2 regions of the Hyphomicrobium sp. ghe19 genome follow, and region 1 is predicted to be linked to the other one. Evidence: predicted binding sites of a transcription regulator. Region 1 holds the regulator's gene; the other holds the start of a gene.

Region 1 (3,412 bases):
ATATGCACGCCGAGGCTTTCAAGTCTCGTCAGCCACTGACCGATCGCTTCGCCCGACGCGCCAAAGCAAACGTGTCCTTCACCCTCCGCACCATGCGGGGGTACCGGAAGCGACGCACCGACCGTTGGAAATTGCGTCGCGTCAGGATTGAAAATCAGCAGCATCTGGTCTCCGCAGCGATAAAATATATGGCGACCCGGAACGGCCGCGAACGGCTCCAATCCGAGTGCGCGTCGATAGAAATCCTCGATCCGCGCAAGATCGGGAGCGTAAAGAACCGTTTCAAGAATTCTGAGTGGCGCGGGGGATGAGTTCAGATCGACGCCCATAGGAACAATCCAACGCTGAGCGCGCCGAGCGCGCTTCGAACACCGTGCAGCGTCCCCCACCTCTCGACGAGCGCGCGTGTGCTTTCGTCTGCGCTCTCGAGGGCCGTTGCTTCAAGCTTCTTATTAACGGGCATGATCACAAAAAGCGTAAACGGCCAATTGGCGACGAGCAGCAGCGCGCCGGCGAACCAGATCCACCGCCCCGTCACGATGGCCTCGAGCGTACCGAGGATGAACCCGATCGCGGCGAGAGATGCCTGCATCTGGAACCCTCGCGCATAGCTCGGCTTCCATTCGGCAAGCATCGCCCGGTTGTCGAGTTCGAGCCGCGCTGGCTGTTCCGCCCAATTGATGTAGATAGCCGCGCCCGTAAAGAGCGCGGCGACGACGAGGGTGAACTCTCCAAACATGGCCCCTACCCTTGCAAGGCTTAAGCGACCGTCAGCTTCTGGAGTTGGACCAGCTCCCCGATACCCTTCTTCGCGAGTTGCATAAGGTCGGTAAAGCGCTCCTCGCTGAAGGGCGTCGTCTCTGCCGTTCCCTGAATTTCGACGATTCCGCCTGTCCCGGTCATGACGAAATTCGCATCCGCGTCCGCGTTGCTGTCCTCGGCATAATCGAGGTCGAGAACCGGTTCGCCTTTGTAAAGTCCGCAGGAAACCGCCGCCACGTGGTCGCGCAAGACGTTTTCCTTCACCATGTCGCGCATTTTCATCCATTGGATGCAATCATGCAGAGCAACCCAGGCGCCGGTGATCGAAGCCGTGCGCGTGCCGCCATCGGCCTGGATGACGTCGCAATCGACCGTGATCTGGCGTTCACCGAGCTTCGTCAGATCGACGACCGCCCTGAGCGCCCGGCCGACAAGCCGCTGAATTTCCTGCGTACGCCCCGACGGATGACCGCTCGAAACTTCGCGGCGCGTGCGCTCATGCGTGGCGCGCGGCAACATCGAATATTCGGCGGTAACCCAACCGCGGCCCTGACCCTTGAGCCACTGCGGCAGGCGCTCTTCCAAGCTTGCGGTGCACAGGACATGCGTATCGCCGAACTTGATCAGGCAGGAGCCCTCGGCGTGTTTAGAAACGGCGCGTTCAATTGAAACGCGGCGCAGCTCGTCCGGCTTGCGTTTAGAAGGTCGCATGATTTCCCTGAAATGTTAACGTTGCGGCCGCGACCCTAATCAAGGCCCTGGGGTCCATCAACCGGAAACAAGGCTAACTTTACCTCATGACGCGCGCGGCATTTGACGCCGGGCCCCGCGGTTCATAGATTCAGACCGTGAGATTAGAGGAACATATGGTGAGTGCGACGCTGCTCGACGGCAAAACCCAGCTCCAGAGGCTGGACGAGCGGTCCCGGACTATTCTTCGAAGGATTGTCGAAAGTTACCTCGCCACGGGCGAGCCGGTCGGTTCGCGTAACTTGTCTCGCGCTCTGCCGATCGCCCTGTCGCCGGCGTCGATCCGCAACGTCATGTCGGATCTGGAGCAGCTCGGCCTCATCATTTCGCCCCACACCTCGGCCGGGCGCCTGCCGACCCAGCTCGGGCTGAGGCTCTTCGTCGACGGCTTGCTCGAAGTCGGCGACGTCTCGATGGAAGAGCGCCGCCAGATCGAAACCCAGATCGCCTACCGGCGCGACAAGTCCGTCGACCAGCTTTTGACCGAAGCCGGCGAGATGATCTCAGGTCTATCCCACTGCGCGGGCGTCGTGCTCGCCGAAAAGCAGGTCGCACGCCTGCGCCACATCGAGTTCGTTCCGCTGGAACCGCTGCGCGGCTTGGTGATCCTCGTGGACGAGGATCAGAACGTCGAAAACCGCATCATCAATTTGCCGGAAGGCTTGCCGCCCTCGGCGCTCCAGGAAGCGTCCAATTATCTGAACACTCACCTTCGCGGCATGACGCTGGCGGAAGCCAAGGCCGAGATCGAAAAGTCTTTGAATGTGGCCAAAGCCGAACTCGACCAGCTGACTCAGAAGGTCATCAAGGCCGGACTTGCCGAGTGGTCTGGCGTTTCCGACGACCGCAAGAGCCTCATCGTTCGGGGCCAAAGCAATCTCCTGAAAGACGTGACCGCAGCTGAAGATCTCGATCGCATCCGTCAGCTCTTCGATGCTTTCGAGTCGAAGCAAGATATTGTCGAGCTGCTGGGTGCTTCGGAAACCGCCGAAGGCGTGCGCATTTTTATCGGCTCGGAAAACAAGTTGTTCTCTCTTTCGGGCTCATCATTGATCGTAGCGCCGTTCCGGGACCAGACGCGTCACGTGGTTGGCGTGCTGGGTGTCATCGGGCCGACGCGTCTCAACTACGCCCGGATCATCCCGATGGTGGATTATACGGCGAAGCTTGTAAGCCGCCTCATCGGTTGAGATTTTGGCTTGCCACATGCATCCGCTGGACGCGTGCATTTTGAACCGCCTTGATTTTTCCCGTTCCGCGGCCGATATCCCGGCACCCTTCGAAATTCACCATTGGCATTTTCAGCGAAGAGAAAAATGAGCGACGAAAAGAAGCCGGTTGACGACACCGTTCAATCGCCCTCCGAGGCTGCAGCGACCTCCACGCCGGACGGCGTCGGCGTTGAGCAGCTCAAGGCCATGATCGGTGCCCTCCAGAGCGATCTCGACAAGAGGCTCGACGAGCTGACTGGTAAGCAGGATCAATACCTTCGCGCGGTTGCCGAAACCGAAAACGTCCGGCGACGTCTCGAACGCGAAAAGGAAGAGACGGCCAAGTACGCAATCGCCAAGTTCGCGAAAGACATTTTGTCCGTGGGCGACAATTTCCAGCGCGCCATAGCCGCGGTGCCTATGGATGCGGTCGAAACTGACCCGGCGTTGAAAGCGCTGCTCGATGGCGTCGTTCTGGCAGAGCGCGACTATAAGAGCGCTCTTGAGCGGCACGGCGTCCGCGTCATCGACCCGGCGGGTCAGCCGTTCAACCCGCATCACCATCAAGCCGTGATGCAACAGGAAGACACCAGCGTCCCGGCCGGTACCGTGCTGCAAGTCTATCAGGTCGGTTATCTTCTTGATGACCGTTGCTTGCGCCCTGCCATGGTCGTTGTTTCCCAAGGCGG
Region 2 (3,412 bases), 3.6 Mb from region 1:
GCTGGCCGACGTTGTTGATGAGCCCGACCGCCTTATCGGCGTAGGCATTCTTTACGATGTCTTCGAGCGACTGGCCCTCGTATTTGGAGCCAGCGAGGAGCTTGTTGCCGTTTTCGACGTACGCCAGGTGATGCTTGTCGTGGTGGTATTCCAGCGTCTCGGCCGACATGAACGGCGCGAGGGCATCATAGGCGTAGGGAAGATCGGGGAGTTTCAGCGTCATAGGACGAGCACTCATTGCAGTTGGGGGTGGATCGAAAGTCGCGGGAAAGTAGCTTTTGGAATCCGCTTGCACAAGACATGGGCTGAACCTTCCGGTCGTGGCTGCGGTTCCAGCTTCGGTGACGCATCGCAACTAACGGCCAATTCCTAATAACCGATGTTCTAATAAGCGATGCCGGGTAAGCGATGTGGCGACCGGGCGGCGAGGGAGACGCGCCGAGGCCGTTCTTTTTGGATTTGCGGATCGTTCATTCGATTGAGGGGCGCCTTGCGAGAAAGAAGCTCTGCGAATTTACCGGCGCCCGCGCCAATCTCCTTACCAAAATGGCTCCCTTCCAAAATGGCGGACAAACCGCACGGCCGCCGCCTTCGCGATCCGGTCCGTATGCCGTCCATTAAAAGGACGGGTCAAATGGCCGGTCTATTTCACCTAAAAGTAGAACTCAGAGTTTTTTACGCCAATCTGCAAAGGCGGCGTCGGCTCTTATTCCGGTAGGCCGGCTGGCTTATGCCGATTGTGACGCGCAGAAAGGCGGGGAAAGGCATATCGGAGATTGCGGTACGCCAGCTCCGGATCTATTTTTCAACCCGGACGTTTACTCGTGTATTTGGTTGGTCAAATACGACTTTTGTCCAAAACGGCAGTGGCCGCTTTCATTTGTTTATATCAAGCGCGGCGCATCGGAGATATATATTCGCGGCCTTTAGGCAGCCGTCACCTATTAGCCCTCGCGTCAATAAGTGTTTGCCGAAAATTCACGACTATTGATGAGTGTGCGTTGACAAGGTGACACATCGCAGAGATTTCTGCTGCGACGGCTTGCCAATGTGGCTACACCCGGCACAGGATTTAGTAGAGGTTTCGTTTGTCATGCGAAAGGTACACAAGATGGCGGCGTTCAATGTCGACAAGCTCTCGCTCAAAGAACTTGTCGATCTTGAATCCAAAGTGCAAAAGGCCATCGCCCTTGCACGGGATCGCGAACGCTCCGAATTGAAAAGAAAAGTGGCCGATATGGCCGAGACGCATGGATTTTCGGTTGCGGAATTGTTTGGCGGCGTGCGGGGCCGCGGAGCCGGAAAGAACAAGTCCGTCGGGGTTGCAAAGTATGCAAATCCCGAAAACAAATTCGACACCTGGACTGGCCGCGGCCGCAAGCCGAACTGGTTAGTGGAGCGTCTGAGAAAGGGCGCAAAACTCGCAGATTTTTCGATTTAATCAATCCGACTATTAGTCGGTTAAATCGCGGAAATACTGACAATAGGCGGGGATATCCGGAGCGGATATCCTCGCCTAATCTGCATGCAGTTTAAATTTATCATCATTCCTTGGCGCCGCGCGTTTATGTTGCCGGCCGCCGTTTCATGAATCCGACACGCCGGATAAGCCAGTTAATGTGCGTGCAACTCTGGTAACGCTCCGGGCAAAAGCCAACGCGTCTCTCGCCGAATTAGCCGATGTCTTAGCACTCGACTATTGACAGTGCTAGCAGGGGGCCGCATATAGCTCCCGTGCTCGGGCTTCGTAAGGATCTGTCGCGCTTCAGCCGGACAAACCGTTCCCGCCGGACCATCAGGTCCTCCAAGTTGCGAGCCTTGGAATTGTTCATCAAATCATGAGGTTATTCCCATGACGTTCCGTCCGCTCCACGATCGTGTTGTCGTGAAACGTATCGAGGAAGAGTCAAAAACCGCTGGCGGGATCATCATCCCTGATACCGCCAAGGAAAAGCCCCAGCAGGGCGAAGTTGTTGCCGTTGGTCCGGGTGCTCGCGACGAAGCGGGCAAGGTCAATCCTCTCGACGTCAAGGTCGGCGACCGCGTTCTGTTCGGCAAGTGGTCGGGCAGCGAAGTCAAGATCGACGGCGAAGACCTGCTGATCATGAAAGAGAGCGACATTCTCGGCGTGCTCTCGGCTCCCGCTAAGACGAAGGCCGCTGCTTAATTTCACGTCCCCCCAATTCATCAAAGCTTAGGAGTTGCTCGACATGGCAGCTAAAGACGTCAAGTTTTCCCAGGATGCTCGCGAGCGTATGCTTCGCGGCGTCGACATCCTTGCCAACGCCGTCAAGGTAACGCTCGGTCCCAAGGGCCGTAACGTCGTTATCGAGAAGTCGTTCGGCGCGCCCCGCATCACCAAGGACGGTGTGACGGTTGCGAAGGAGATCGAGCTCGAAGATCGCTTCGAGAACATGGGCGCGCAGATGCTCAAAGAGGTCGCCTCCAAGACGGCCGATCTCGCCGGCGACGGCACGACGACTGCAACGGTTCTCGCTCAGGCAATCGTTCGCGAAGGCGCGAAGTCGGTTGCTGCCGGCGCCAACCCGATGGATCTGAAGCGCGGCGTCGATCTCGCAGTTCAGGCGATTGTTGAAGATCTCAAGACGAACTCGAAGAAGGTCACGAAGGACCAGATCGCCCAGGTCGGCACGATCTCGGCGAACGGCGACGAAGTCGTCGGCAAGAAGATCGCGGAAGCGATGGACAAGGTCGGTTCGGAAGGCGTGATCACGGTCGAGGAATCCAAGACCCTCGATTTCGAACTCGATGTCGTCGAAGGCATGCAGTTCGATCGCGGCTATCTCTCGCCGTACTTCATCACCAACGCCGACAAGATGATCGCGGAACTCGAGAACCCCTACATTCTCATCCACGAGAAGAAGCTTTCGGGTCTGCAGGCGATGCTTCCGGTTCTCGAAGCCGTCGTCCAGTCGGGCAAGCCTCTTCTGATCATCGCTGAAGATGTCGAAGGCGAAGCGCTCGCAACGCTCGTCGTTAACAAGCTGCGCGGTGGCCTCAAGGTTGCTGCCGTCAAGGCTCCGGGCTTCGGCGATCGCCGCAAAGCCATGCTCGAGGACATCGCTGTCCTGACGGGCGGCACGGTGATCTCGGAAGACCTCGGCATCAAGCTCGAGACCGTGACGCTGGCCCAGCTCGGCCGCGCCAAGAAGGTGACGATCGACAAGGAAAACACCACGATCGTCGACGGTTCGGGCAAGAAGTCCGACATCGAAGCACGCGTGAAGCAGATCAAGGCGCAGATCGAGGAAACGTCCTCCGATTACGACCGTGAGAAGCTTCAGGAGCGTCTCGCCAAGCTCGCTGGCGGCGTTGCCGTCATCAAGGTCGGCGGTGCAACCGAAGTCGAAGTGAAGGAACGCAAGGACCGCGTCGACGACGCGCTGCACGC

The links. The regulator HrcA, encoded in region 1, represses chaperone genes, less so after heat shock. The targets are predictions, from matches to a motif close to GTTAGCACTCNCNNNNNGNGAGTGCTAAC.
Region 2: groES (co-chaperone GroES) is a predicted target of HrcA. The motif match lies at 1,685-1,713, and genes of this name have one in related genera.

What each region holds. Positions count from the first base shown of each region.
Region 1 covers NZ_LR743509.1:4,352,851-4,356,262, reverse strand. The annotation lists gene AACL53_RS20700 (VOC family protein) at 1-329, opposite strand, end outside; gene AACL53_RS20695 (DUF1772 domain-containing protein) at 314-739, opposite strand; gene rph (ribonuclease PH) at 760-1,473, opposite strand; gene hrcA (heat-inducible transcriptional repressor HrcA) at 1,629-2,702, shown strand; gene grpE (nucleotide exchange factor GrpE) at 2,829-3,412, shown strand, end outside.
Region 2 covers NZ_LR743509.1:784,051-787,462, forward strand. The annotation lists gene AACL53_RS03635 (superoxide dismutase) at 1-223, opposite strand, end outside; gene AACL53_RS03640 (H-NS histone family protein) at 1,094-1,441, shown strand; gene groES (co-chaperone GroES) at 1,853-2,167, shown strand; gene groL (chaperonin GroEL) at 2,211-3,412, shown strand, end outside.